Regions from separate parts of the Shimia sp. R9_1 genome, predicted to be linked through region 1. Evidence: riboswitches for the same ligand, from Rfam matches in the RefSeq annotation. Region 1 holds a riboswitch; each other region holds the start of a gene.
The links. Region 1 has a riboswitch for cobalamin ahead of J7399_RS01625 (DUF1636 domain-containing protein). Riboswitches for the same ligand answer to the same signal wherever they lie in the genome.
Positions count from the first base shown of each region.

Region 2: linked by a shared signal. The riboswitch ahead of J7399_RS17355 (DUF4198 domain-containing protein) and the one ahead of J7399_RS01625 (DUF1636 domain-containing protein) in region 1 are both predicted to bind cobalamin.
Region 3: linked by a shared signal. The riboswitch ahead of nrdH (glutaredoxin-like protein NrdH) and the one ahead of J7399_RS01625 (DUF1636 domain-containing protein) in region 1 are both predicted to bind cobalamin.

Region 1 is NZ_JAGHRN010000001.1:323,414-333,526, forward strand. Features, by position in the region: gene J7399_RS01605 (cobyric acid synthase) at 1-1,277, opposite strand, end outside; gene J7399_RS01610 (Lin0512 family protein) at 1,281-1,625, opposite strand; gene J7399_RS01615 (Lin0512 family protein) at 1,622-1,972, opposite strand; gene cobO (cob(I)yrinic acid a,c-diamide adenosyltransferase) at 1,972-2,589, opposite strand; cobalamin riboswitch at 2,631-2,848, shown strand; gene J7399_RS01625 (DUF1636 domain-containing protein) at 2,925-3,308, shown strand; gene cobW (cobalamin biosynthesis protein CobW) at 3,305-4,402, shown strand; gene cobN (cobaltochelatase subunit CobN) at 4,409-7,699, shown strand; gene J7399_RS01640 (cobalamin biosynthesis protein CobG) at 7,696-8,829, shown strand; gene J7399_RS01645 (precorrin-8X methylmutase) at 8,829-9,458, shown strand; gene cobI (precorrin-2 C(20)-methyltransferase) at 9,455-10,113, shown strand, end outside.
Region 2 is NZ_JAGHRN010000006.1:8,458-18,570, forward strand. Features, by position in the region: gene pobA (4-hydroxybenzoate 3-monooxygenase) at 1-724, shown strand, start outside; gene pcaC (4-carboxymuconolactone decarboxylase) at 769-1,176, shown strand; gene pcaH (protocatechuate 3,4-dioxygenase subunit beta) at 1,192-1,920, shown strand; gene pcaG (protocatechuate 3,4-dioxygenase subunit alpha) at 1,920-2,534, shown strand; gene J7399_RS17325 (3-keto-5-aminohexanoate cleavage protein) at 2,569-3,405, shown strand; gene J7399_RS17330 (3-carboxy-cis,cis-muconate cycloisomerase) at 3,435-4,493, shown strand; gene J7399_RS17335 (ABC transporter ATP-binding protein) at 4,522-5,178, opposite strand; gene cbiQ (cobalt ECF transporter T component CbiQ) at 5,175-5,957, opposite strand; gene J7399_RS17345 (cobalt ABC transporter permease) at 5,957-6,538, opposite strand; gene cbiM (cobalt transporter CbiM) at 6,535-7,146, opposite strand; gene J7399_RS17355 (DUF4198 domain-containing protein) at 7,153-7,938, opposite strand; cobalamin riboswitch at 8,070-8,270, opposite strand; gene J7399_RS17360 (LacI family DNA-binding transcriptional regulator) at 8,378-9,391, opposite strand; gene J7399_RS17365 (extracellular solute-binding protein) at 9,633-10,113, shown strand, end outside.
Region 3 is NZ_JAGHRN010000006.1:116,077-126,189, forward strand. Features, by position in the region: gene J7399_RS17805 (aromatic ring-hydroxylating dioxygenase subunit alpha) at 1-868, shown strand, start outside; gene J7399_RS17810 (hybrid-cluster NAD(P)-dependent oxidoreductase) at 873-1,952, shown strand; gene J7399_RS17815 (nucleoside triphosphate pyrophosphohydrolase family protein) at 2,365-2,751, opposite strand; gene nrdF (class 1b ribonucleoside-diphosphate reductase subunit beta) at 2,751-3,722, opposite strand; gene nrdE (class 1b ribonucleoside-diphosphate reductase subunit alpha) at 3,735-5,858, opposite strand; gene nrdI (class Ib ribonucleoside-diphosphate reductase assembly flavoprotein NrdI) at 5,840-6,268, opposite strand; gene nrdH (glutaredoxin-like protein NrdH) at 6,274-6,495, opposite strand; cobalamin riboswitch at 6,578-6,767, opposite strand; gene J7399_RS17840 (hypothetical protein) at 6,936-7,361, opposite strand; gene J7399_RS21215 (GMC family oxidoreductase) at 7,358-8,770, opposite strand; gene J7399_RS17850 (exopolysaccharide transport family protein) at 8,861-10,113, opposite strand, start outside.

The sequences.
Region 1 (10,113 bases):
TAGCTCCCCGACACCTGCCCACCCGCAGACACCGCCCCTTCATCGCGCCCGTCTACCTGCGCAAACGCCCGCGCCCGATCCGGCCCATCGGTGCGTCCAATGTGGATTTCATAGCCCCGGAACGCCTCGCCGGAGGCCACATGCACGGCTTCGGTTTCCGTCAGACGTTTGTCCGGTGTCATCACCGTTGCGACGTCCAAAAGCCCAAGCCCTTCGGTTTCTCCAGCCGGGCCTTCGATGCCCTCAGGGTCCTTCACAACCACGCCAAGCATCTGATATCCACCACAAATCCCAAGAACATGGCCACCGCGCCGCACATGCGCCGTCAGATCCACATCCCAGCCCTGCTCGCGCAGAAACGCCAGATCACCCCGGGTGGATTTGCTGCCCGGAATGATCACCACATCCGCATCGCCAGGAATCGGCTCCCCCGCCCGCAGTATGGTCAGCGACACGCCCGGCTCCTGCGCCAGCGGGTCCAAATCGTCAAAATTCGCAATCCGCGACAACCCCAGACAGACCACGTTCAAGCCGCCGTCGCGCTCAGCATTCTTGATGTCCAGCGCATCCTCGGCGGGCAATTTCCACGCCTCCCCGAAATAGGGCAACACCCCAAAGCCGTCCCAACCGGTCGTTGCCTTTATCAGATCATACCCATCATCAAATAAGCTCGGATCACCGCGAAATTTGTTAATCAAGAAGCCCACAACCAGCGCTGCGTCCTCTTCGGAAATCACCGCCTGCGTCCCGACAACCTGCGCAATCACGCCGCCCCGGTCGATGTCTCCGGCCAGCACCACAGGCACCTCTGCGGCCTGCGCAAAGCCCATGTTGGCGATGTCTCCCGCCCGCAGATTGACCTCCGCAGGGCTGCCCGCGCCCTCAACAATCAGCAGATCACTTTGCGATTTCAAACGGTTAAAGCTCTCAAGCACCGCCTCAAGCAGTTGCGGCTTAAGCTTGGCATATTCACGCGCCTTCACCGTGGTCAGCCGCTTGCCCTGCACCACCACCTGCGAGCCGACATCGGTTTCCGGCTTCAACAGCACCGGATTCATATCCACGGTCAGCGCCTTGCCACAGGCCAGAGCCTGCAACGCCTGCGCCCGCCCGATCTCGCCCCCGTCCGAGGTCACCGCCGCGTTATTGGACATATTCTGCGGCTTGAACGGTGCCACAGACAGCCCCCGCCGCGCCGCCGCCCGGCACAACCCCGCCACCAGCATCGACTTGCCGACGTTGGAGCCGGTGCCTTGTATCATAATCGCCTTGCCCATGGCTCAGCCCTGTTTTGGGAGGAAGGCCTCCACCGCCGCTGAGGCGATGACCAGCACGTTTCCGTCATCAGGATTGGTCACATTCATCCCGCCAAAGACCGCTTTCACTTCGGCACGGCCTCGCGGCAAACGTTCTGCCAAAGCGTCACAATCGACCTTCTCGGGCTCCTGCACCCCCACGGTTACTTGCACCCGCATCTCTTTGGGATCTTTACCTAAAGCGGCAAACATCGGGATGGCAGAATGCCGGATCGCGTCTTCAATCGCACGGGCAGCGGCCTTGGTATAGTCCTGCCCGTATTGATCGTTGCCCATGCCCATTTCGATGATGAAACGCTGCTCGCTCATGCCGCGACCTCCACGTCCAACGCCACCGAGATCGCCACATTGGCCATCACCGTCGGGTTGCCACCATCCGTGCGTGGCACGTCCAGCCCGCCTTTGATCGGCACAACCGTGACCTGCCCATAAGGGAAGATCGCCGCGATCACTGCTGTGTCAATCTTGTCTGGCTGCTGCACTGCCACCTCAACGGTGATGATCATCTCTGATTTGTCTTTGCCGAAAAGCTCCGCCAGATTGATCGAATTGTGCCACAGCGCGTCTTTCACAGCGCGGCTCGCCGCCTCGGTGTAGTCCTGACGTCTAAGCGAAGAGCCCATGCCAAATTCGGTGAGCAGACGTTTGATCGCCATCAGAATTCCACCCCCGCCTGCGCCTTGATGCCATCGCGGAACGGATGTTTCAGCAGAGTCATCTCTGTCACCAGATCAGCGGCCTCAATCAGCTCCGGCTTGGCATTGCGGCCGGTCAAAAGAACGTGAGTCATCTCAGGCTTTTCGCTCAGCAGAAAATCGACCACATCGTCGATATCGAGGTAGTCATTGCGCAGCGCGATGTTGATTTCATCGAGCATCACAAAGCGGTTCTCCGGGTTGCGGATCAGCTCCTTGGCCAGCTCCCAGCCAGCCTCTGCTTTGGCAATGTCACGCTCTCGGTCCTGCGTCTCCCAGGTAAACCCTTCCCCTGACACATGAAATTGCACTTCTTCTGGGAAATGCTCTTCCAGAAAGGCCCGCTCCCCCGTGGCCATCGCGCCTTTGATGAACTGCACCACAGCCACCGGCATGCCATGTGCAATGCAGCGCATAATCATGCCAAATCCGGAGGAGCTTTTGCCTTTGCCCGGCCCGGTGTGCACGATGATCAGACCTTTTTCTTCGGTCTTTGTGGCCATCATCCTGTCTCGCGCCGCTTTGATTTTGGCCATCTTGGCCTTGTGGCGTTCGTTCTGATCCGTGTTTTCAGACATTCCTGCCCCTCCGTTCGCGCTTGACTTAGCCGCAATCATTGCCCATTCGGGTTGTCGCTGGTTTCTGCTCGATTTGAGCAGGTGAAAAGGGAATGTGAAACGGGTCCAACGTCAAGGCCCAAAGCGCAGCCGCCCCCGCGACCGTGACCGGAGAGGTCCGCCACAGCCACTGGAGAGATCCGGGAAGGCAGGAGGACCACCAGAGCCAAAGCTCTGAGATCCGCAAGCCGGGAGACCTGCCAGCGCAAATGACATAAACCGGACGGGGTGTTTCGGTGTCGGGCTCTCCATAGATGTCCCGTGTTTGCCCCGTCCCTGAAAAGGGACCAGATCTGATGGCTGATGCAAATGCTCCAGTCGAATTGCTTGTCTGCACCACTTGCCGTGCCGGCCAGCCAACCGACGTCGAAGGGCCGCGCCCCGGCACGCAATTGTTTGATGCGCTCACCGCCTCAGACCTGCCGGAAAACGTGACCGTGAAAGGTGTTGAGTGCTTTTCCAACTGCGATTTTGGCTGCTCGATCACCGTGCGTGGCGGCGATGAGCGCTGGACCTATGTCTATGGCAATTTCACCGGTGCAGAAGACGCGGAACTGGTTGCGGACGGCGTGAGCAAATATGCCGCCACCGCTGACGGGCTGGTTCCATGGCGCGAACGCTCCACCCATTTCCGCAAAAACTGCATCGCCCGCATTCCCCCACTGGAGATCCCCGAATGAGCACTCTTGAGAAACTCCCCGTCACCGTCATCACCGGCTTTCTGGGATCCGGCAAAACGACACTGGTGCGCAACCTGATGACCAAACCACAGGGCAAACGCCTTGCGGTGATCGTCAATGAATTTGGCGATGTGGGGGTGGACGGCGAGATCCTGAAATCCTGCGCCATCCCGGATTGCCCGGCCGAAAACATCATGGAGCTGGCCAACGGCTGCATCTGCTGCACCGTGGCGGATGATTTCATTCCCACCATCGAAGCCCTTATGCAGCTTGAGCCGCGCCCAGAGCACATTCTGATTGAAACCTCCGGCCTGGCCCTGCCAAAGCCGCTGTTGAAGGCGTTTGACTGGCCCGACATCCGCTCCAAGATCACTGTCGATGGTGTGATCGCGCTGGCGGATGCAGAGGCTGTGGCCGATGGCCGCTTTGCCACCGATGTGGCCGCCGTGGATGCGCAGCGCGAAGCAGATGAAGGCTTGGATCACGAAACCCCTCTGTCTGAGGTCTTTTTGGATCAGATCAACTGCGCCGACATCGTGCTGCTGACAAAGCCTGACCTGGCTGGCCCGGAAGGTGTCGCCAAAGCCAAAGAGATCGTCCTGTCAAAAGCACCCCGCGCACTGCCCGTGGTTGAAGTGGCAGAAGGCGATGTGGACCCGCGTGTGATCCTTGGCCTGGAAGCCGCCGCAGAAGACGATCTGGAGGCCCGTCCCTCCCACCACGAAGATCACCACCACGCTCATGATGGTAACGATCATCATCACGATGACGATCATCATCATGACCACCATCACGATCACAACCATGAGGCGTTCAACAGCATTGTTGTTGACGTGCCAGAGCAAACCGATCCCGCAGCTTTTGCTGCCAAGATCGAGAAAATGGCCAAAGATCTCAACATCCTGCGCGTCAAAGGCTACGCCGCGGTTGAAGGCAAACCCATGCGTCTGCTGGTGCAGGCTGTGGGCGCGCGCGTGCGCCATCAGTTTGACCGCCCATGGAAGCCCGAGGAAGGCCGTCAGGGCCGCATGGTCGTGATTGCGGAACATGATGACGTAAATGTGGATGCGATCCGCGCCGCTCTGGTAGACTAAACGCCCATGCATGTAGTCTTTCGCGAAAGCCACGGTCTTGATGAGGCCGAAACCCCAATGGATCTGGGTCAGTCACCAGCTGACCTTGTGGTGCTGTCGTTTTCTGACAGCGATCTGGGGGCTTTCGCGGCAGGCTGGCATCGCAGCAACGGCGCTCTGCCCACGCTGCGCCTTGCCAATCTGACAGCGTTGAAACACCCGCTGTCAGTCGACACCTACATCGAACAGACGCTGTCTGGAGCCAAAGCCATCCTGATCCGTCTGATTGGCGGCATTTCCTACTGGCAATATGGTATCCAGCAGGTGCAGGCATTGGCTGCGGAAAAAGGCATCGCCCTTGCCGTGCTGCCCGCTGATGGGCGGCCGGATGCACGGCTAGATGAGGTCTCTACCCTGCCGGTGTCCACCCTGCACCGCCTGACTCATCTCTGTGACACCGGCGGCGCTGTGGCCGCCCAAGCTGCGCTCGCGCAGTTGGCACTGGCCGCGGGGCTCTATGCAAAGCCGGTCATGGGCTCCAAAGCGCTGCCGGATCACGGCGGATGGACGCCTGAGACCGGCCTGTCTGACCCGCTCACCGGGCGCGACGCTACAAAGCCGCTGATTGCCCTGACCTTCTATCGCGCCTACGTCAGCGCCGCTGACACCGCGCCGATTGAAGCGCTTTTTGCAGAATTCCGCGGACGTGGCTTTGATGTTGTGGGCCTGTTTGCCCCCTCCCTCAAGGTGCCCGCCTCCGCCGCTTGGCTGGCCGACACCCTGCGCGATCTCAAACCCGCCGCGATTGTGAACGCCACCTCTTTTTCTGGCAAAGGCGCGGATGGCACCTCGCCTCTGGACGCCACCGAGGCACCAGTCTTTCAGGTGGCGCTGGCCACCTCCCGCAAGAAAGCCTGGGCCGAGGCAGAACGCGGCCTCGCCCCCTCCGATCTCGCCATGCACGTTGTGTTGCCAGAGGTCGACGGACGCCTCTTTGCCGGTGTGAGCTCCTTCAAAGAGCCCGGTAAAAAAGACGCAGCGCTGGAATATTCCCGCTTTGCCCACCGCCCGTTGCCTGACCGCATCACCGCTATCGCGGATAAGGTCGAAAGTTGGGTGCGGCTGGCACAGAAATCCAATGCAGACAAACACCTGGCCTGTGTGCTGTCGACCTATCCGGGCAAAGACTGGAACATGGCGCACGCCGTCGGGCTCGACCCGCTTGCCAGTGTTGAGGCGATCCTGTCTGATTTTGCCGATGACGGCTTTGACACCGGAAACGGCGAGGCAGCGCCTCTTGCAGACGCACTGCTCGGCGAAACGATCTCTTGGTCGCTGGCCGATTACAAAACTGCACTGACCTCCCTGCCAGAAACGCTGCAGGCAGATCTCGCAGAGGCTTGGGGCGCACCGGAGGATGATCCAACCGTTGCGGATGGTGCGTTCACCTTCAAGGCTACAAAACGCGGCAATATCCTGATCGCGCTACAGCCGGAACGCGGCACCGATCTGATCCGCGAAGACGAATACCACGATCTCTCCCGCGTTCCGCGCCATTCCTACGTGGCCTTCTACCTCTGGCTCCGTCAAACTCAGGCCACCGATGCGCTGTTGCACATCGGCGCCCATGGCACACTGGAATGGCTGCCCGGCAAATCCGTGGCCCTCTCCGAGGCCTGCTGGCCCGAGGCGCTTATTGGCGACGTGCCAGTGATCTACCCGTTTATCGTGAACGACCCCGGCGAGGCGGCGCAGGCCAAGCGTCGCATCAACGCGCTCACCCTTGGCCACGTGCCGCCCCCGCTGAAAGCCAGCGCCACACCACAGCGGTTTGCGCGGCTTGAAACCCTGCTGGACGAGTTCTCCAACGCTGACGGCCTTGATCCCAAACGGCGGGACCGGCTGCAATCGGACATCAAAGACGAAGCCGAAGCGCTTGGTTTGCAATCAGAACTTGGGCTGGATGACGCCACCTCTCTGGCAGAGGCGATCACCCGCATCGACACCTTTGTCTGCGACATCAAGGAAAGCCAATTTGGCGACGGCCTGCATGTGTTTGGCCGCGCCCCCACCATCGCAGGCGCGTTTGACGCCAGCGCCTCGGCTGATGCCGAACGCGCATCCCTGACCCGCGCGCTGGCTGGCAAACGCATCGAGGCAGGCCCCTCCGGATCGCCGTATCGAGGGCGCAAAGACGTGCTGCCCACAGGCCGCAATCTTTTCACCACCGATCCGCGTTCCGTGCCCTCACGCTCCGCCTACGCCCAAGGCGTGAAACTGGCCGAGGAGCTGGTGCGCCGCCACCTTCAGGAAGATGGCGACTATCCCAAAAACCTGATCGTCGATCTCTGGGGCAGCGCCACCATGCGCACCGCAGGCGAAGAATTTGCCATGGCGCTGCACCTTTTGGGCGCAAAACCTGTTTGGGACGAAGGCAGCGAGCGCGTCTCCGGCGTTGAAATCCTGCCCATCGCGCTGCTGGACCGCCCCCGCATTGACGTCACCCTGCGTGTCTCCGGCCTGTTCCGCGATGTCTTCCCAACGCTGAGCACCCTCTTTGGTCAGGCGGTCAAAGCTCTGGCAGAACGCGACGAAGCCGCCGATTGGAATCCCTTCGCGGGCCGCATCACCGCGCCAAGGGTCTACGGCCCCGCGCCCGGCAGCTACGGCCTTGGCATGGGCCACGACATCGAAAACTACTCGGAAGAAGGCCGCAAAGCTGCTGGCGAGGCCTGGCTCAACGCCTCCTCTTATGCCTTTGACGGCGATAAGATCACCAAAGACGCGGATGGCATTCGCGCGCTGGTGGGCGCCGCTGACAGCTTTGTGCATTTGCAGGACATGCCGGAAACCGACCTCCTGCTGGCGTCCGATTATGCCACCCACGAGGCGGGCTTTGCCGCCGCGCAAAAGATCACCGGCGGCAACGCCAATCTCTATCATGTGGACAACACCAACCCGGAAAATCCCCGCGCCCGCAGCCTCACCGAGGAAATCGCACGCGTGGTGCATGCCCGCGCCACCAACCCGGAGTGGCTGGCTGGCATGATGCGCCACAGCTTCCGGGGCGGGGCTGAAATCGCCGCCACGCTGGAGCATATGGCCGCTTTTGCCAACCTCGCAGGCGCGGTGCCGCCACAGCTGTTTGATGCCTACCACGACGCCACTTTGGGCGACGCGGAAGTGGTCAGCTTCCTAGAGAAAGAAAATCCACAGGCGCTGGCCGCGATGCGTGATCGCTTTGCCGCGCTGCATGAGGCCGGTCTTTGGATCACCCGCCGCAACTCCATTCTCGCAGAGCTGGAACGTCTGGCATGACCCGCCCCAGCGCCAAAGGCTGGTGCCCCGGCGCCTACAAGCCTATGATGTCCGGTGACGGTCTGGTGGTGCGCGTGCGCCCGATGCTCGCGCGGCTCACACAGGCGCAGGTGTTCGGGCTTTGCGCCACCGCACTTGAGTTTGGCTCCGGCCTGATTGATCTCACCAGCCGTGCCAACCTGCAAATCCGTGGCGTGGCAGAAGCCGATCACGAGGCCGTTCTGGCGCGTCTTGCAGATCTCGGCCTGCTGCCCGATGATCCCCAGCTGGAAAGCCGCCGCAACATCCTGATCCCGCCGCTCTGGCAGGCCGGAGACGAAACCGATCAGATCGCAAACGCGCTGGTGGCACGTCTGGGCGATTTCCCCGAGCTGCCCGCCAAAATGGGCTTTGCCATCGACATCGACGGCGCACCACAGTTTACGCAGAACTCAGCAGATTTCCGTCTGGAGCGCACCTCTGAGGGCACTTTGATCCTGCGCGCAGACGGCGCGTCCCGTGGACGTCCGGTCACCGCCGCCACCGCAGTGGACGCGCTGATTGACATGGCGCAGTGGTTTGTCAAAACCGATGGCCCAAGCCGCCGCCGCATGGCCGCGCATGTGGCCATGACCGCCCTGCCCGCCAACTGGCAAGCCGCCTTGCCCACCGCCCCTGCACAATCTCTGCGCCCCGGCGCAACCACCCTTGGCACCGTCTTTGGCGCAGCCTTTGGCCAGATCGAAGCCTCCGCGCTGGCCGCATTGGTGCAGGCAACACAGGCGGATGCGATGCGCGTGACCCCTTGGCGGCTTTTCCTGCTCGAAGGGGTGGAACCGGTTGAAACCGCCGATTTCATCACCGAATTCAGTGATCCTCTGCTGAGCATTGATGCCTGCCCCGGCGCGCCATTGTGCACCTCCTCCACCGTTGAGACCCGCCCGCTTGCCCGCGCCTTGGCCGCCACGGCGCGCGGCGCACTGCATGTCTCCGGCTGCGCCAAAGGCTGCGCCCGCCCGCGCCCCTGCGCCACCACGCTTGTGGGCAACAACGGCGCATTTGATCTTGTCAAAAACGGCCGTCCATGGGATGCGCCCACAAAAACCGGCCTCACGCCGGACCAGCTGACCACCGCCTTGGGAGAATTTTGATGCCTTACGAATATGAAAAGAATGGTCAGGCGATCTATGATGAAAGCTTTGCCACCATTCGCCGCGAGGCAGCGCTAGACGGCTTTGACGCAGACGAAGAACAGGTTGTTGTGCGCATGATCCACGCCGCTGGCATGGTTGGTCTGGAACAGCATGTGAAATTCACCCCCGGCATGGTGGCTGCGGCCCGCAAAGCCATGGAAGACGGCGCGCCGATCTTCTGTGATGCGCGCATGGTCAGCGAAGGTGTGACCCGCCCGCGCCTGCCTGCGGACAATGATGTGATCTGCACCCTGCACGCCGAGGGCATCCATGATCTGGCCAAAGAGATGGGCAACACCCGCTCTGCGGCCGCGCTGGAACATTGGCGTGATCGTCTGGGTGGGGCCATTGTGGCCATCGGCAACGCCCCCACCGCGCTGTTTCATCTGTTGAACATGCTCGAAGATCCAGACTGCCCCCGCCCCGCTGCCATCATCGGCTGCCCCGTGGGCTTTGTCGGCGCGATGGAAAGCAAAGACGCGCTTTGGGCGGATCAACCTGTGCCCTGCATGATTGTCGAAGGCCGCCTTGGCGGCTCCGCCATGACCGTGGCAGCGGTCAATGCCATCGCGAGCCGCAAAGAATGACACAGACGGGTACCATCCACGGCGTTGGCCTCGGCCCCGGCGATCCCGACCTCATGAGCGTACGCGCGCACCGTCTTCTGACCGGTGCCAAACATGTTGCTTTCTTCCGCAAGGCTGGCCGCAAAGGACAAGCCCGCCAGATTGTCGAGGGGCTGCTGCCCGAGGGCGTGATCGAATTTCCAATGGAATATCCGGTCACCACCGAAATCCCACTGTCTGATCCGCGCTACAATGAAATCCTGTCGCAGTTTTACGAGGATGTGACCCAGCATCTGATCCGGCTTGCGCAGGCGGGCGACGATGTTGTTGTGCTTTGTGAGGGCGACCCGTTCTTTTACGGATCCTTCATGCACATCTATGAGCGTGTGCGCAAAGTCGTGCCCGTAAAAGTCGTCCCCGCCATCACCGGCATGTCCGGCGCATGGACAGCCACAGGTGCCCCGATCACATGGGGTGACGACGTATTAACCGTGCTCACCGGCACCCTGCCGCAAGACACGCTGACCGACTATATCTCTCGCACAGACTCGCTGGTGGTAATGAAAATCGGCACCAATTTTGAGAAGGTCATCGCCGCGCTCAAATCCGCAGGCCGCTATGAGGATGCCTGGATCGTGCAATACGCCACCATGCCCAAACAGACGGTGACAAAACT
Region 2 (10,113 bases), on a different contig from region 1:
CAAATGTGACTTCATTGCGGGATGCGATGGCTTTCATGGGGTAAGCCGCACAACAATCCCTGCTCAGTTGAGGCGAGAATATGAAAAACTCTACCCTTTTGGCTGGCTTGGCGTTCTCTCGGAAACGCCGCCGGTCCATGATGAACTCATATATGCAGGGTCTGACCGCGGCTTTGCGCTGTGTTCCATGCGCAATGCCAACCTGAGCCGGTATTACATACAATGCTCCCTGACTGATCAGCCTGAAGATTGGAGCGATACAGCTTTTTGGGAAGAACTAAAGCGCCGGATACCAAACGAGTACGCAGATAGACTTGTGACGGGTGCATCCATTGAGAAATCTATCGCTCCTCTTCGTTCATTTGTGAGCGAACCGATGCGCTGGGGTAGGCTGTTTTTGTGTGGAGATGCCGCGCATATCGTACCACCCACAGGCGCGAAGGGGCTCAATTCTGCGATGGGAGATGTGCACTATCTCTTTAATGGATTTCAGCAGTTCTATCAGGAGGGCGACACCCGGGGTATCGATGAGTATTCTGCCAAAGCCTTGGCGCGTGTTTGGAAGGCTGAACGTTTCAGCTGGGCAACAACAAAGCTCTTGCACCGCTTTCCTGATGATAGCGATTTCGACCGAAAGATGCAGCAAGCTGATGTGGCGTTTCTGGCAGAAAATAGCGCGGCTCAGACCGTCTTTGCCCAGAACTATGTTGGGCTACCCTATTGAATTTGAGGTAAAATGCATGACGTTTTGGAGCAGGGAGGCCAGCTTTGGTGGACCGTTTTGAAGAAGGTATGAAAGTGCGGCGCAAAGTCTTGGGCGACGCCCATGTGGACCAAGCTGAGCAGGCCAAAACCGAATTCGACCATCCGTTTCAAACTCTCATTACTGAAGCCGCTTGGGGGCATGTTTGGGCATCCGGTCGCATATCAGACCGCGAACGGTCCATGCTTACATTGGCATTATTGGCTGCGCTGGGAAACTTCGATGAAATCCCCATGCATATCAGGGCGACGGCCAACACAGGCGCATCGAAAGAAGATGTTTTGGAAGTCTTTCAACATGTGGCGATTTACGCAGGGGTGCCACGTGCAAATCATGCTTTGAAGCTTGCAAAACAGACTTATGCTGAAATGGAAGGCGATCCACCTTTACCTATGCGCAGTATGAACGATTGAGCGAGGCCCAAACCCATGACCAAACCAGGGAGTTTCTATCAGAGGGATATGCAACGCCAACCTCCCGCGCGTGCAAAGGCGTACAAAACCAGTGTCAGCCGTTCGCCCAACTATCCTCGGATTGCTTTGGAAAATACGATTGGCGAAATGACCGGACCCGTCTTTGGGCATCATGATATCGGTCCGCTGGACAACGACCTGCTCCAAAATTTCGCACAAAATGGTGAAGTCCCACTTGGTGAAAGAATAATCCTGCATGGCCGAGTGCTCGATGAAAACGCCCGACCTGTATCAAACACTTTGGTTGAAATCTGGCAGGCAAATGCTGGCGGCCGGTATCGACACAAGAACGACCGCTATCTCGCATCACTTGATCCTAACTTTGGTGGCTGTGGCCGAACTCTAACTGATGAGAATGGGCACTATGCCTTTCGCACTTTAAAACCCGGTGCTTACCCTTGGCGCAATTGGGTTAACAGTTGGCGCCCGTCACATATTCATCTGTCGGTATTTGGCACAGGCTTTGCGCAACGTCTGGTTACACAGTGCTATTTTGAGGGTGATCCCCTGATCGCCAAATGCCCAATCGTAAATGCCGTTCCTGATCCGGAAGCGATTGAGCAACTGATTGCACCGCTCGACCTCAATGCGGCCATTCCTTTTGATTGCTTGGCCTATAAATTCGACGTGGTGCTACGAGGACAGCACTCTACGTTATTTGAAAATCGACTGGAGGGTAACTGATGGCGCAAAAACTACCCTACTTACAGGAAACGCCTTCTCAAACTGCTGGGCCCTATGTCCATATTGGCCTCGCGCCTCGCGCCACCGGCATTGAAATCTACAATAAAGATCTTGGGTCTGACATCGCTGGACCAAATGCCGAAGGGGAACGGATTAGAATAGAAGGCCACATCAAAGACGGCACTGGCGCGATAGTGAAAGACGCGCTTATCGAGGTCTGGCAAGCCAATGCAAACGGCAACTACGCGGGTTCTGACAGCGCCATAGAAGAAGGTTTTCGGGGATGGGGCAGGGCGGTTACCGATTTTGAAACTGGCCTGTGGCGTTTTGAGACCATCAAGCCCGGCCAGACGCGGGCCCCAAATGGCAGAGTTCAGGCTCCGCATATCAATCTCTGGATCGTAGCTCGAGGTATCAATCTGGGTCTGAATACTCGGCTGTATTTTGATGATGAAGAACAGGCCAACGCGGGTGATCCTACCCTCAATCTGATCGAACAGGAAGAACGCCGTGCCTCCCTACTTGCGACACGCGTTATTCAAGGCGATGCAGTGGTTTATAATTTTGACATAACGCTTCAAGGTGAGGGCGAAACAGTATTTTTTGACATTTAGGTATCGGGTGTGAGGAAAGAGGGAGGGAAACACGATGGGCAAACCCTGCATCATTTGCTGCGCCATAACGGGGTCCGTGGCACGTAAGGAGAACAATCCGGCAGTGCCGATCTCCATTGCAGAGCAAGTCGAGAGCACACAGGCAGCTTTTGAAGCGGGAGCGAGTATCGTTCATGTACATGTACGAAATAACGATCAAACACCCACTTCAGACCCGGATAAATTCGCGCGTTTTCAAGAAGAGATAAAAAAGCACTGTCCGGGGCTCATCATTCAGTTCTCCACCGGCGGGCGCTCCGGGGCCGACAAGGAACGTGGCGGCATGCTGCCCTTATCCCCAGATATGGCCTCACTTTCTGTCGGTTCTGTAAACTTCCCTACAAGGATTTACCCTAACGCGCCCGATCTGGTCGCCTGGCTTGCAGAAGAAATGAGACGCTACAAGGTGACACCAGAAATCGAAGCTTTTGACCTGAGCCACATCCTGCACGCGATCCGAATGAACGCTGAAGGCATGTTGCCCGGCAAGCTCTACGTACAGTTTGTGATGGGTGTAAAAAATGCCATGCCAGTCGATAAAGACGTGTTCGATTTCTACGTTGCAACCATGCAAAGCCGTGCGCCAAACGCGGAATGGTGCGCGGCCGGGATCGGAGCCAACCAGCTCGTGGTGAATGAATGGGCGATTGCCGCTGGCGGTCATACACGCACCGGTCTTGAAGACAATGTGCGCCTTGATCGCAACACGCTCGCGCCATCAAATGCAGCGTTGGTCACCCGCGCAGCAGAACTTTGTGAAAAATACCAACGCCCCGTCGCCACATGGCAACAAGCGCGCGAGATGCTGCAACTCACACCTGTGTTTGCGTAACAAGCTCGGGTCACTGGGAGACCTCAAACATGATTTTTCAGGATCAAGATCACTGGTTATTTGGACTCTTTGATGACCTCGAAACAGCCACTCTGCTTTCCGGTCAGACCAGTTTGGATCATATGCTTGCAGTAGAACGGGCTTACTCGACTGCTCTGTGCGCTAACGCCTTGGTTCCTGACAGCGCGGTTCAAGAGGCATGCGACGCTATAGATTCTTTTGTCCCTGATTGGTCGGTGCTCAAAGCTGGCACCGCGATTGACGGTGTTGTTGTACCTACGCTTGTCAAAGAATTGCGGTCTCAATTCCCTCAAAGGAGTCACGCCGCGCTGCATATCGGCATGACATCCCAAGACGTGGTGGACACCTCATTGATGATGACACTGGGCCGCCTTTGCGATCTCTTTGAGTACCGCCTTAATGAAATTGTTTCACTAGTCGATACGCTGGTATCAAAATTTGGAGATGCTCCTCTGATGGGGCGTACGCGCATGCAGGCAGCCCTGCCCATTTCCACAGAACATCGGCTGATGGAGTGGAGGGATGGATTGGCGGATTGCCTAAACCTTCTACACGCGCAGAAGTCCAATGGGTTTACTTTGCAGCTAGGGGGACCAGTCGGGGATCAAAGTAGCTTGGGAGATAAAGTCGATCAGATTTCGTTGCATATGGCAAAGGCACTAGGTCTAACCGTCCCAGGGCAGCCTTGGCATACTAATCGGAACAGCATTGTAGATTTCGCCAACCTGCTGTCCTGCATCTCTACAGCGCTCGGGAAGATTGGCCAGGACATCACACTGATGGCGCAGCAAGGTATTGAAGAAATTAAGGTTTCGGGTGGCGGCCGCTCCTCGGCAATGCCGCACAAACATAATCCGATACAAGCTGAGCTACTCGTAGTCTCTGCACAGTTTAACGCCACACAGATGTCGGGCATCCACTTGGCGGCATTGCATGAACAGGAACGTTCTGGTGTTTCTTGGACATTGGAATGGATGCTCTTGCCCAACATGGCTTTGGTCACCGGAAGCGCGCTTAAAACAGCGTCTGAGCTGTTAAAAAACGTTGAGCGAATAGGAGCCGCCTAACAGTATCCCCGTAACACGCGATGGCAGGTTAAGTGCGCAAGTCCACGAGTTGTCCTTCACGCAGCTCCAGCGTATCTGGAGCCAAGGCCTCGCGAAATGAGGGCGTATGGCTGACCAACAAAATTGCTTGCGGCAGCCCCTGAAGGATTTCCAGAAGCCGCGCTTCGTTCTTCGTATCCAGTGCATTTGTCGGCTCATCAAGAAGAAGCGCCTCAGGCTCCATTGCAAGCACCGTCGCCAAGGTTACCAAACGTTTCTCGCCTCCTGACAGCTTGTGCGTGATGCGATCGCGCAGATGCATCAGATCAAGGTCGGTGAGGACACGATCTACGATGGCAATTGCTTCGGATTTACTGCGCCCCAAATTGAGCGGCCCGAAGGCAATATCCTCAGCGACCGTGGGGCAAAATAGCTGGTCGTCAGGGTCTTGAAACACCATGCCAATGCGTTGGCGCACCTCATGGAAATCGGCCTCGACACTGCGCTCCTTACCGAAAATAGTGACGGTACCTGCGTCTGGCTTCTGAAGGCCAAGCGCAATGCGAAACAATGTGGATTTACCAGCACCATTCGCCCCAGCAATGGACAATCGCTCTCCAGGTTCAAGATGCAGTGAGGCACCACTCAGCACTGGAGCGTGGCCAGGGTATGCAAAGTGAATGTCGTCGAGCCTTAGGATCGTCATAGGTGGTCCAGAATGAGAAGGCCCGCACAAAGCGCGAACATCGAAACGGCAAAGAGGCGATCCCGCCGAGTCAGTGCGTAATCTTGTAGCAGGAAAAGCCGCCCTGAAAAGCCTCTGCACTTCATTGCCGAAAGGATACGCTCTGATCGTTCGATGGCCCGCACAAGCATCATACCTACCAGATAGCCAAAGCTTCGATATGTGTGCCAGTTGGTTCCCGGACGAAATCCGCGGATTTTCATGGCCCCTCGGAGCCGGAGATACTCCTCTCGCAGCACCTCAATATAGCGGATGGTGAACATCAAGAGATGAACCAAGACTTCAGGGCATCGCAAACGGTGGAGAGCATGCCCTAGGGTGACCGGCTCCATTGTCCCAACCAGAACCATGAGAGCAAGGATCACTGTGTTTGCTGTTAGTGCAATCTCTATTGCCTTCCAAAGCCCTTGCCAGCTCGCCGGAAAGCCAAAAACCGTGAACATCGCGTCGCCCGGCATTGAGAATGGCATTAGCACGAGCATGAATATGATGAAGCCGTCCATCATCGCCATGCGCTTTAAGGTTCGACGTTTGGGAAGGCCTGACAGAATAAGCAGGCATAGGGAGACCGAAAATGCAGCAACCAAAGTTGACAGTGTTTGCAAAGCGACGGTCACCACAGCAAAAAGACACACCGCTAGAATACGCATCCTAGGATCAAGCTCTGTGAGCTTGCCATAGAGACTGGCTCTGCCAGCCTCAGAGAGCGTTTTTGCTTGTGGTTCCAGTGCGTGCGCCATCAGCGCACCAACTTTTTGCGTGCGGCAATATAAAATCCGAGCCCAAACAAGCCGACAATATAGCCAATGCCTCCCAGAATGCTCTGAAAGTCATTGTGCTCACGATACGCGGCAATCTCGCGACGCAGGGGGCGCATCTCGTCCCTAACTGTCTGGGCAATAGCGGCGCGTTCTTCCTCAGAAAGCGAGGCAACGGTCACGCCGCTGATATTTGAGCCTGACAGGGCGGCTGGTGCTGGATCCACTATTTCTGCCGCAACCCCCAAAATCTCCGCGACTTCCTCGGTAGGCATGGTTACCTCAGCAATGTGGCCTGCACCAAGATCGGCAAAAAATGTATGCGCGACCGGGCTGCTTGGTGTGAACACAAAAAAACCATCTGCGTCAGTCATCGTGCGCCCCAATTCGGTGCCATCTGGACCAGTGACGACAACTTCTTGATCTTCAGCCATGTCACCGTTTGAAAAACCTAATTCTCCTTCGATCGCATCACCCGACGGGAACACTCCGGCAATCACCTTATGGGCCAGGGCAGGCAGCGGTGAAAGAACCAGCACACACATTAATATCAGCTTTTTCATGCGGCTCGCCCCTTCAAAAATAGCTCAGGCTTGACTTTGCGCGTGAGCAAGATCGCAAATCCCGTGAGAAAGGCCTCAACGACCATCACGGGAATATGGGCGAAAAACACGAGTTTCGCCGCGGGAATGAATTCCTCGCCTGAAAGTGCCAATGAAACCGCGACAAGTGCGGTTGTGGCCGCAATTGCAAAGGCCCCGCCGATCCCGCCCCAGATTGCCCCTTGAACAGGCGAGCCTCGGCCGATTAGGCGGCCAAACAACATCCAGGCTAATACCGCAGGAAACGCGATATTGACGGCGTTGATCCCGAGCACGGTTAAACCGCCAAAGCCAAAGAATACCGCTTGCAAAAGCAACCCTACAAAGAGGGCGGGAAATGCGGCCCAGCCGAGCAAGAGCCCGGCCAGACCGTTCAAAATCAAATGCACAGATGACGGGCCAATCGGGACATGAATCAGAGATGCCACAAAAAAGCTTGCCGACAACACGCCAGCAGCCGGAATGCGGTCAAGGTCCAGCGATTTTAGCCCCATCGCGATGCCGCCGACCGCTGCGAGTGCGCCGCCGATGACAACCGGATTGGACAAGGCTCCGTCAACAATGTGCATGAAGCGTTACTCCAGATCCCAAGCGCGGATCCAGATCACCGCATCCTGGCTCAGCTCTTTGCCCTCATGCTCGGTTGCCGGCCCAGAACCCAGAGCGGCAAAACCCCAGTAACCTGCTTTTGGCACACCGAAAGTGAAGTAGCCATTGTCGTCAGAGATCGCGACGATTGCGCCGCCTGGCAGAGGCGACGCAGTCGCTGCCTTGGCTCCGGTGCCTTCCAGATCTGGCTCCGCTGCCATATATTCGATCTCGATTTCAGCACCCGCCACCGGCTGACCTTCGCTCAGAACACGGCCCGTGAAGGTCGATCCCGCAATAATGTTGTACGGCTTGTTCAGGGGCAGGATCTCGGTTGCGAGCCCTTGGGGCTGATCCCAGTCGGTCGGCAGCTCGTTGCGGTTCAGATAGGTCTTGGTGATCTGCTGAATGTAGATATCCTCGGACTCTTCATAGTAAGGTGCGGGCACCGTCACAACGACATAGTCCCCCGAACGCTTTACCGGAACCGATCCCCAAAATGCTTTTGCGCTGTTGTTAGGACCGTCAAAGGTGGTCTCTTCAAGCGTACCCAAGAGATCCGTTTTCTCACCGTTGTGGATAACGAAAAATTCTTCAGGCTTGTCCAAGGTCATCACATGACCCGCTTCGTGTGGATGCCAGAAAATAAGCTTGACTGGAACGTCACCGGGGCGCTCAATCATCGTGTCTTCGGTGTATTCCAGAAGAAAATGCGCTTGCGCCATCGCAGGGATGGAAAGAGCAGCGGTGGCCGCCAAAAGCAGCTTTTTCATTTGTTTGGTCCTTATCACGTTGCGCCTTCCCCGGCGCATTTATTTTTGTGTGACTTCGGAGAGCACGGAGCCACTCAGCTTCCAAACCAAGTGGACCCGGCGCACACCCCGTCGCCGATAATGAACGCCCCTTCCAAGGGCGCATGTCCGGCAGGTCTCCTGACTTGCGGGTCAAAACACGATGCTGGCCTTCCCGGGAAACCCCAGTGGCGTTTTCAGCCGTGCTCGCCGCTTACAGTTGCGGGGGCAGTTGCAGATTTGGCACCGATATCGCCGCACTACATTCCCTATTGCTTCCGGGTTAACCCGGAACCGAACATGGCGCGTTCTTGCCAGATGCGGGGAGAGCGGGTCAATAACGGATTGCGACCTCAGCGGACACAATTGCGGAATCAAAGTAGATAAATATGAAACGGAATGGCGCGAGATTGCCCAAAAATTAGTGCGTGCCGCGTTCAACGACGCTGGGATCGACGTAGGCAGTCTCATCGTCTTTCGTGGGATCGGCGAGTCGGCGCTCCAAGAGCGCAATGATCTCGCGCACGGAGGCGTCAATGGGGTTGCGCACAGTGGTCAGGTCAAACATCGGCCACTTGGCCATGTCGATATCATCAAAGCCGACAATCGCCAATTCACCCGGAACCGCGCGCCCCAGTTCGCGTGCAGCCGCCAGAGCACCGATGGCGGAAGCGTCATTGGAGCAAACCAAGGCATCAATGACATTGGAAGCCAGCATCTCAAGCGCAATCTGGTGACCAGAATCCACGGTGTAGTCACTGAAAGCTTCACATCGCAGAGACAGCCCTGCTTCACCGAGGGCATCAAGCACGCCTTCTCGGCGGCCTTCAGCTGAATGAAAATCCTTTGGGCCTGCAATAAGTCCAAACCGTTTTCTCCCGCTGGCTATCAACCGCTCTGTTATCAGCCTGCTCCCAAGCGCATTGCGACAGCAGACGTTATCAACTCCGGATGCATCTACCGGCCGACCCGAGGAGATCATTGGTATGCCAAAGCGCGCGCAATGGGTGACGATGTCAGCAGACATGCTTCCCCCGCGCAGAATGAGAGCGTCCAGCGGGTAGCGCATGATTTCGTCAATGGCCGTGGCAGCACGTTTGCCGCCGCCATCGATCAGAACCGGCCATTTGTCGATCCCATTGAGCTCTCGTACCAGCTGGCTGACAAACATAGAGTCATAGGCGCTGCGCATATTTCCAACAAAGATGGCGACAAGGTGGGATCTGCCTCCCTGAAGCCCTGCAGCCAAGGCATTGGGTTGATACCCCATTCTCGCGGCCATCTGCAAAATCGCCCGACGCTTCGCGTTGTCCAGATATGCGCCTTCGGTAAATGCCCGGGACACAGCGGAACGAGACACTCCAACTGCATCTGCTACCGCTTGGGCGGTCACCCGGCGTGATTTGGGCCGCTCTTTGTCAACGCCATGATTCATCTCCGCTTGGTGCCTCCCGGGTGAAACTTAACAAAAACGCAAAATTCGCTTCACAGAACTGTCGCATATCTTCGCTACCTGAACACGTGTGCAGATATTGCACAACCCTCGCGCTGAGCAATCTGCAGGCGCACAGAATTTACACAGATCACCTTTGTCAGAGGGCAATGGGGGTCGGAAAACGCTGGTGAATCCAAACAGGGTTTACCGACTCAACTGGAGACCGATTGTGAAACATTTCATGACAAGCACGGCTGCGGCCGCATTCGCAATGGCGGCAAACTCTGCCTTTGCTGAAACTGAAATCACCTGGTGGCACGCTATGGGCGGTGCATTGGGCGAAACTGTGAATGCCATCGCCGAAGACTTCAACGCGTCTCAAGACGAATACAAAATCACCCCGGTTTTTAAAGGCACCTATGAAGAAGCCCTGACCGCAGGCATCGCCGCCTTCCGCGCTGGCGAACAGCCAAACATCCTTCAGGTGTTTGATGCTGGCGCCGCAACCGTCATCGGCGCCAAGGGCGCAACTGTTCCGGTTCAGGATCTGCTGACCGACAATGGTGTTGCTTTTGACATCAACGACTACATCTCCGGCGTGCGCTACTTCTATGCTGACGCCGACGACAAAATGATCGGCATGCCGTTCAACTCTTCTTCGCCAATCATGTACTACAACGTGCAGGCGTTTGAAAAAGCGGGTGTTGAGCCACCAAAAACCT
Region 3 (10,113 bases), on a different contig from region 1:
CATGGGGCCGGATTTCGACCCGAAGCAACACGGCCTGAAAACCGTGCATTGTCAGGAGCTCGCCGGTCTCGTCTACATTTGTCTGGCAGACGAAGCCCCTGATTTCGCACCATTCGCAGAGACCGTGCGCCCCTATCTGGAGGCCCATGATCTGGGCAATGCCAAAGTTGCATTCGAAAGCTCTATTGTCGAAAACGGCAACTGGAAGCTGGTCTGGGAAAACAACCGTGAATGTTACCACTGCGGCGGCAACCACCCGGCCCTGTGCCGCACCTACCCCGATGACCCCAGCGTGACCGGCATTGGTGAGGGCGGCGAAACACCGGATCACCTGCAGGCGCATTTTGACCGCTGCGAAGCCGCAGGCCTACCTTCCAACTTCCACCTCAGCGAAGAGGGCCAATACCGCGTGGCGCGCATGCCGCTCAAGGAAGGCGCGGAAAGCTACACGATGGATGGCAAAACCGCCGTACGTCCGTGGCTGGGTCGCGTGCCATTCGCTGATGCTGGTGCATTGCTTCAGTTCCACTATCCGACAACCTGGAACCACTTCCTCGCGGACCATTCCATCGTCTTCCGCGTCACCCCGATCAGTCCGACCGAGACCGAAGTCACCACCAAATGGCTGGTACACAAAGACGCCGTGGAAGGCCGGGATTATGATCTCAAGCGCCTGACCGAAGTCTGGATGGCCACCAACGATGAGGACCGCCGCGTGGTCGAGGACAACCAGCAAGGCATCAACAGCCCCGCCTATGTGCCCGGCCCCTATTCCCCGACACAGGAATCCGGCGTGCTGCAGTTTGTTGAATGGTATTGCGCCAAACTGGCCAGCCATATGACCCCGAACACCCTTGCCGCGGAGTGATGTGATGAAAGATCTTCAGACCACCGCAACCGTTTGGCAGGACAATGAGATGCTGGAATGCGTCTCCATCGTGCCGGAAATGCCAAACACGGCGAGCTTCACCTTCCGCGCCCCATCCGGCGCCCTCTTTGCCTATGATCCGGGGCAGTTCCTAACCTTGGAAATCCCCGCACCGGGTCAGCCGGGAGGCGTGGTGCACCGCACCTACACGATCTCCTCCTCGCCCTCACGCCCGCGCTCGATCACCATCACCGCAAAAGCGCAGCCTGACAGCATCGGCACCCGCTGGATGCTCGACAATCTGCGCCCCGGCATGCGCCTGAGAGCCCTGGGGCCAGCAGGCCTCTTCACCAACGCGGGCAGCACGGCGAAAAAATTCCTCTTCATCTCGGCAGGTTCCGGCGTCACCCCCATGATGTCGATGACCACCTGCATGTGGGACGAAGGTCAGGAACTGGACGCCGTCTTCATCAACTGCGCCAAGCGCCCCTCGGAAATCATCTTCCGCCAGCGCCTCGAACAGATGGCCAGCCGCACCCCCGGACTGGATCTCAAATTTGTGGTCGAAGAGCCCGATCTCTACCGCCCATGGACGGGCTATCAGGGGCAGTTCAACCAGCTGATGCTGGGCCTGATGGCGCCGGATTATCTTGACCGCGAGGTCTACTGCTGCGGGCCGGAGCCCTTCATGACCGCGGTGCGCGAAGCGCTGGCCGGTCTGGGCTTTGACATGGACAACTACCATCAGGAGAGCTTCGGTGCGCCGGTGGAAACCGAAGCCGAACAGCCCGCGCTGGATGATGTGGTGCCTGATGAGGACAGCAAGGCGGAAATCCACTTCGCCACCTCGGACGTCACCGCGAAAGTCGCCGAAACCGAAACCGTGCTCGCCGCCGCGCGCTCGGTTGGGCTCAACATCCCCTCAGGCTGTACCTTCGGCGTCTGCGGCACCTGCAAGGTCAAAAAGACCGAAGGCGAGGTGCATATGGTCCACAACGGCGGCATTTCCGACGACGACATCGAAGCCGGTTACATCCTCGCCTGCTGCTCCAACCCAATTGGCAAAGTGGCAGTAGAGGTCTGAGCCCCCCGCTCTCGGGCTCAAAGAAAGGCCCGGCAGACATGCCGGGCTTTTTTTTGTGTGGAAGGCGAAGGGAGACCTGTGCAAATTTGTAGTTTGCATCCCGATAAGATTTTGGACTCCCAGCTGAACGCTATTCACTCAATCCCCGGTCATCGATGCAGCATAGACTGGCTCCACAACGGGAGTTAGATCATCGCCCAACAAATCGGCAACGACTGTATCAGGTCAGATAGGCCAGCCCGCGACCCTGGGTGGGGGTGAAGCCCCCTCCCATGGGGAGGGTCGGGGGCTGGTCGGCTTCGCCGCCTGCGCGTTGGTAGAGGCCATGCGTTTCTGGTTTAAAGGACGAAGTTCTAGCATCTATTTGGTTGTTGTGGTCAAGGGTCGACCACCTGACCAACGTACCTCTTACTCACCCGTCCTTCAAAACCCGCCCCAGATCGGGCCGCCGAAAATCCGGCCCTTTCAGCACTTTGCCATCTTCGCGCAGCACCGGGCGGCCGTCGGCACCCAACTTGGACATATTGGAGGCATGCACCTCGGCCATGGCGGCGGGTTTCAGGCTGTGCAGGCCAAACTCCAGAAAGGTGCCGTCCAGCACATATTGGATGTCACAGAGCGCATCGAGCACCTCGACCATATCCCCGGCCGCAATGGCGGCGCGCAGCTCGGCCACCTCTTCTTCGAGAATGGCCTGACGCATCTCCGCACGCGCGTGGGGAATGGCAGGTGTGTCCACCACGGGCACATCAAAGGCCTCATGCCATTCCTTCACAAGCGCAAGCGTGTCGCGGGACATCAGAAATCCCAGTCTTCGTCTTCGGTCGCGACCGCTTTGCCGATCACATAGGAAGAGCCCGAGCCGGAGAAGAAGTCGTGGTTTTCGCTGTCCGGGCTGAGGGCAGCCAGAATGGCCGGGTTCACCTCGGAGACTTCCGGCGGGAACAGCGCTTCAAAGCCGAGATTTTGCAGGGCTTTGTTGGCGTTGTAGTGCAGGAAGACCTTCACATCCTCAGTGAGGCCCAGCTCGTCATAGAGCTCTTCAGTGTATTGGTTCTCAATCCCGTAAAGCTCAAACATCAGGCCAAAGGCATAATCCTTCAGCTCCTGCTGTCCGGCCTCATCGAGCTGCTCATAGCCGCGCTGGAATTTATAGCCGATGTAATAGCCATGCACCGCCTCGTCGCGGATGATCAGGCGGATCAGATCGGCGGTGTTGGTCAGCTTGGCGCGGCTCGACCAATACATTGGCAGATAGAAGCCGGAATAAAACAGAAAGCTCTCAAGGAACACCGAAGCAATCTTGCGCTTCAGCGGGTCATTGCCCGGCGCATAGGTATCAAGGATCGCCTTGGCCTTGGCTTGCAAATGCGGGTTTTCTTCCGACCAGCGGAACGCCTCATCAATCTCCTTGGTGGAGCAAAGCGTTGAAAAGATGGAAGAATAGCTACGCGCATGCACCGCTTCCATAAAGGCGATATTGGTCAGCACAGCCTCTTCATGCGGGGTGATCGCATCGGGCATCAGCGCTGGCGCGCCAACGGAGTTCTGGATGGTATCCAGCAACGTCAGCCCGGTGAACACGCGGATGGTGAGCTGTTTTTCATGCTCCGTCAACGTACCCCAGCTTGGGATGTCGTTAGAGAGCGGCACCTTTTCCGGCAGCCAGAAGTTGACGGTCAGACGGTTCCAAACCTCAAGGTCCTTGTCGTCCTCAAGGCGGTTCCAGTTGATGGCACGTGGGATGCGGGTTTCGATCATGTCTTTCATGTCAGGCTTCCCTTACAGCGAGCAGGATACGCAGCCCTGCACCTCGGTGCCCTCCAGGGCCTCCTGACGCAGACGCACGTAATAGATTGTTTTGATGCCTTTTTTCCAGGCGTAGATCTGGGCACGGTTGATGTCGCGCGTGGTGGCTTCGGCCGGGAAGAACAGGGTCAGCGACAGGCCCTGATCCACATGTTCGGTGGCCGCCGCATAGGTATCAATCAGCGCCTCGGGGCCGATTTCATAGGCGTCACGGTAGTACTCGAGGTTCTCGTTGTTCATGAAGGCGGCCGGATAGTAGACGCGGCCGATTTTGCCCTCTTTGCGGATCTCAATTTTGGACACAATCGGATGGATCGAGGAGGTCGAGTTGTTGATGTAGGAGATCGAGCCGGTCGGCGGCACCGCCTGAAGGTTGCGGTTGAACAAGCCGTGTTTCATCACGTCTGCCTTCAGTGCAGCCCAATCCTCACGGGTGGGCAGATCGAGCCCCTCAAACAGTGCTTTGACCTTCTCGCTCTCCGGCAACCAGTCCTGTTCGGTGTATTTGTCAAAGAACACACCGGAGGCATAGTCAGAGCGCTCGAAACCCTTGAAGGAAGCCTTGCGCTCTTGCGCCAGATCACAGGAGGTGCGGATCGCGTGGAAAGCCACAGCGGCAAAGTAAACCGATGTGAATTCAATGCCTTCCGGGCTGCCATAGTGAATGTGCTCACGCGCAAGAAAGCCATGCAGGTTCATCTGGCCCAAGCCGATGGCGTGGCTGTCATCATTGCCTTTGCGCACCGATGGCACGGAGTCGATTGCGGACATCTCAGACACGGCTGTCAGCGCGCGGATCGCGGCCCCCACGGTGCGGCCCAGATCTTTGCCGTCCATGGTTTTGGCGATGTTGAGCGAGCCGAGGTTACAGGAAATATCGCTGCCCATCTTGGCATAGCCGAGGTCTTCGTTGAACTCGGACACCTCATTGACCTGCAGGATTTCCGAACAGAGGTTGGACATGTTGATCCGGCCCTCAATCGGGTTCATCCGGTTCACCGTGTCCTCAAACATCACGTAGGGATAGCCGCTCTCAAACTGGATTTCGGCAATGGTCTGGAAGAATTCGCGCGCGTTCACTTTGGATTTGCGGATGCGCTTGTCCTCGACCATCTCATTGTATTTCTCAGTCACCGAGATTTCAGAGAACGGCACGCCATAAACTTTCTCCACGTCATGCGGAGAGAAGAGATACATATCGGCGTTTTTCTTGGCGAGTTCAAAGGTGATGTCGGGGATCACCACGCCCAGCGACAGCGTCTTGATGCGGATTTTCTCGTCGGCGTTTTCACGCTTGGTGTCCAGAAAGCGCATGATGTCGGGGTGGTGCGCGTTCAGATAGACCGCGCCTGCGCCCTGACGTGCGCCCAGCTGGTTGGCGTAAGAAAAGCTGTCTTCGAGCAGCTTCATCACCGGGATCACGCCCGAGGACTGGTTTTCAATGCCTTTGATCGGCGCACCATGCTCGCGGATGTTGGTCAGTAAGAGCGCCACACCACCGCCGCGCTTGGAGAGTTGCAGTGCCGAGTTGATGCCGCGGCCGATGCTTTCCATATTGTCCTCAAGACGCAGCAGGAAGCAGGAGATCAGCTCGCCACGGGAAGCTTTACCGGCGTTCAGGAAGGTCGGCGTGGCCGGCTGGAAACGGCCCTCCAGAATCTCTTCCATAAAGGCCATGGCCTGATCCTCATCCCCGCGCGCCAGCGCCAGAGAGGTCATCACCACACGGTCCTCATAGCGCTCCAAGAAGCGCTGCCCGTCGCGGGTTTTCAGCGTGTAGGAGGTGTAATATTTGAAGGCGCCGAGGAAGGTCGGGAACCGGAATTTCTTGGCATAGGCCGCTTCCCAGATCGCCCGCATGAAGTTCTTGGAATATTGATCCAGAACCGCTTCTTCATAGTAGCCTTCGCTCACCAGATAGCCGAGCTTTTCATCCAGCGAGTGGAAGAAAACGGTGTTCTGGTTCACATGCTGCAGGAAATACTGACGCGCCGCCATGCGATCCGCGTCAAAGCGGATGTTGCCATCCGCGTCATACAGATTCAGCATCGCGTTGAGTGCGTGATAGTCCTGCTCGTTCACTGTGCTGTCGAGCATAGCGGTCTCCCAATCTTTTCCAGCCCCGCACGGACGCGGGAAATATCAGTTTCGGTGCCAGCCAGCTCGAAGGTGTAGAGCAGCGGGACGTTGCATTTTTCGGCGATGACGCGCCCGGCCAACCCGTAGGTGGCGCCAAAGTTGCGATTGCCGGTGGCAATCACCCCAACAAGGTGGGCGCGTTTGGTGGCGTCGTTGAGAAAACGGATCACCTGTTTGGGCACAGCCCCCCGCCCCTGCCCGTCCGCATAGGTCGGACAGATCAGAACAAAGGCTTCTTTGGGGTCAGGGAGCGGCGCGTCGGGATCCTCCGAGATGCGCGCGGCTTCAATACCGAGCCGCGTCACAAACCGGTGGGTGTTGCCCGATTTTGAGGAATAGTAGACAAGCGCCGGAAATTGGCGGCTCACCTCCCTTAGGCCAGCTGAGCGATCATGTCAGGGCGAAAGCCCGACCAGTGATCCGCACCCGCCACAACCACTGGCGCCTGACGATAGCCCAGCTCGGTCACATGGCTCAGCGCGCTGTCATCTTGCGTCAGATCAACCACATCATAGCTGATGCCTTTGGCGTCCAGCGCACGTGTGGTTGCGGTGCATTGTACACAAGCGGGTTTGGAATAAACGATGATGCTCATCTGTCCTCTTTCTTTTTGTCAAAGCCGAGGACGCAGAGTGGCAGCACCACCTCTTACGCGCCCCCGAACCCTCCGTTCGTGGTCATCATTTTGCACTTTCGGCAGGTCTCCTGACTCGCGGATCAACGCTTGGCTGGCCTTCCCGAGGATGCCCCCAGTGGCATATTCAGCCTTGCTATCCGCTTACAGTTGCGGGGGCAGCGCCGGAATTTCACCGGCTTCCCTCTTAGCCTTCGACAGGAATCGAAAGAACCGAAGCACCCCTATATAGGGTGTGATCACCACATAGTGTCAATATATAGCGGCATTGTGACTTCGATTTATTGTTGATGGATGCAAAGTTTCTGTGGATATCTGCCCAAGATATCCACATCACCGCCATCCCGGCGCAAGATCTCATCACCCTCAGAAAAATGGCCAGCCGCACACCGGCGTTTCACCTAAAGCGTTTCATCCGCGAAGGAGGAAAGATAGAGCCCGCACACCGGTGACCAAGGATCAACGGACCCGTATTCAAACTCTGTCGCGCGGCCTTGCTGAACCGCGATGATGTTGCTCCGGTGCAGGATGGTGAAAAGAAACCGCTCCTGTATCGCCTTGGCCGGGCCGATCATTTTCACACGATCCCCATGCCAGCCAAAGTACATCTCCGCCGCGATCTTCTTTGCCGGGTCATCCTCTCCGGCCAAGGCGGCGAACTCGTCAACAAAATCGTCAATGCCCGCCAGCTCCAGAGCCTCAGGGCCAAAGTGATCCTTCAGCGTGCGTCGCAGGAATGACGTGGTGCCGCCCAGCGTCAAAGGCACCAGAACCGCCCCCGCCAGACCGGCTGCCCCCACCAGAAACGCGCGCCGCCTCAAACTCATAGCTGCTCTCCCGCATAAAGCGACAGCGCCGACAGCGTGAGCGTCGGGTTCGCAGCCGCCCCGGTCGTGAAGGTCCCAGCCCCAAGACAGGCCAAATTGGAGACACCAAAGACCCGCAGGTTTTTGTCCACCACACCGGTTTTGCTGCCCGTACCCATGGGGGTGCCTCCGATAATATGCGCTTCCGTCGGCTCAATGCCCCCTATCCCGACAATCTCATGGTCAAATGGGATCAGTGAGGACACACGCTCACGCGCCCGCGCAAGGCCAGCATAGGCATAGGCGCTGTGCCCGGACCACAAAATCGTCGGCGCGTCGTCTTTCAACACGACGCGGTTCTGCTCCTGCGGCAAATCTTCGGCCACCAGCTTCAACTTCAGGCGTTGCAGCCATTTTCCTTTCTCAAGGCGCAAAGACGGCGGTGCATTCCAGCTTTCAATGAGGACAGACGCCGCCTCGCGACGAAACTCCCCATCGTAAAATCCGTATCCCATCCCGGTCAGCGAAGTGCCGCCATAATAGTTGTCAAACGGAATGTTCACCCAAACAAACTGCCCCACCTGTTCATGCAACCCACGCCCCACCAGATCAGAGCCAATGCCTGATCTCAGCAGTATTGCCGAATTGAAGATCGGGTTGGCCCCAAGCCCGACAAAATCCGCCCGTAAGGTGATCGGCCCCAGCTCGGCTGTCTGCGCCACAACACCGGTGGCGAGACCCGCAGCAGTCTCCACAGTGCGGCACTCCGCATCCAGCAGATAATGAAACCCTTCATCCTCAAACAGCTCCAGAGAATTGAGGATCGTGAACTTCGCATCCACCGGACACAGGTTACAGGCGCCAGACACACAACAGGTGGTGCGACGCCCCCCATTGGAACGCGCGCAGGGCATCGGTTGCCAGCTAGGCTCTTGGGCAAACAGCTTGCGCTCCGCCCGCGTTGGCGCATGCGGCGGAAACGGAAACGGGGCACTCCGGGGCGCATATCCCGCCTCATCGGAACCGGCGATATCCATCAGATACTCGGCTTCCACCATGTAAGGCTCTATGTCGCCGTAAGACACCGGCCAGTCTTGCGCCACGCCATATCTTGAAAACAGCTCAAAATCGCTCGGCTGCAGGCGCGGCGTGTTCCCCCACCAACAGTTTGAGCAGCCGCCAAACTGGTGCCGCACGGTCCAGTCCTTGCGCTGGCCAGAGCTGTTTTCCTGCGCCACACCGCCTGTTGGGTGCGGAACGCGGGTTTCCAGCTGGGTGTCATGATCAATAAACGGACCACGCTCCAGAAACAGAACCCTCAGGCCGCGCCCTTTCAGCTTGTAGGCGAAAAAACAGGAGGCAAAGCTCGTCCCAACCAGGATCACGTCCCAGGATGTCTTCTGAGCATCTGCGGCGGAAATCGGTTTCACACGGCACCTATGTCTGGATCAAAACACATGTCACGCGGGGCACAGCGAAGTGGCCGATGCACCCAGGCATCCGCCACTCAGCTTTGCGCTTCACTTGGCCCCATTCAGGACAATGCCCGCGCCGCCCAGATCCATATCTCTCAACATGTTCAGGCTGCGGTTCATGCCATCGCGCGTCATCTTATTGGTCTCAATCGTGAAGATTCCCAGATCACGCGAATTCAAACCGGCAAAGCTGTTGGAGCTGTCCTCCAGACTGGGCGCATCAATGATGACCACATCATAGACCTTGCGCAGCAGGGCAATCATGTCCTGCATCCGCTCAGAGCTGTAAAGCACAGAGGGATCCGCCGCCGATACTTCCGCGCCGATACAGTCAAATCCATCCGCCGTATCCGTCACCACCAGACATTCACTCAAAGGCTTGTCGCTGTGAATGGCGGACAAGAAGTTCGCCTGTTCATTCAGACCAAAACTATCCGTCAGCTGTGCGGTGCGGAAATCTCCGTCGACCAGCACACATTTTCGACCCCGTTGCGCATTGGCCCAGGCCAGCAAGATCGCAGTGTTGGTCCGGCTCTGGTTGGCATCATAGGAGGTCACAAACAGAGACCTCAGCGATCGTTCGCTGTGCAGATTGATGTTATCCGCCAGCTTCAGCGCCGCCTGCGCAAAGGCCTCATCGTTGGAAAGCTGTGCAACCAGCTTCTCAGCCGAGCGGATCTTCTTCAAGCGGGGGGTGTTGCCAAACACCGGCAATCCAGTTGCGCGCGACACCTGCCTCGGCTCAGAGAGCCGTCTGGGCCGCCACTCCAGCATGAAGGCCAAAGCCGCCCCCAGCGAAAGCCCGCCAACCAGCGCCAGGATCGCCGCCACTTTCTTGCGCGGGTGAGACGGGCTGCTGGGTGGTGAGGCATAACGGATGATCTTCGCATCGGAGATCGGAATTTCCTGAAACTCACTGATTTCGCGATACCGCCCCAGGAAGTCCTCATACACACGGCGGTTGATGTCGGCCACACGCTGCAGCTGGTTCATCTCGATCAGCTGGCGCGACCGCTCAAGGTTCAACCCTTCAAAGCTGCGCAGGCTGGTCTCCAGCGTGCGCACGTTGAGCCGCAGTGTCTCCACCCGGTTGTTGAGCTGCAAAATCAGGTTCTCAACCTCATTGGCCAGCTCAGCCTCGGTCTTGGAAATCGCACGGCGGATTGAATCCATCCGCGCGGACTCATCTGAAAAGCTCAGTGAGGCCTCTGCCTCTTCGCGGCGCAGATCCACCAGCGCCCGACGGAACTCAAAAATCGCATCATTGGAAAGAATATTCGCGGTCGCCAGCGGGCCAT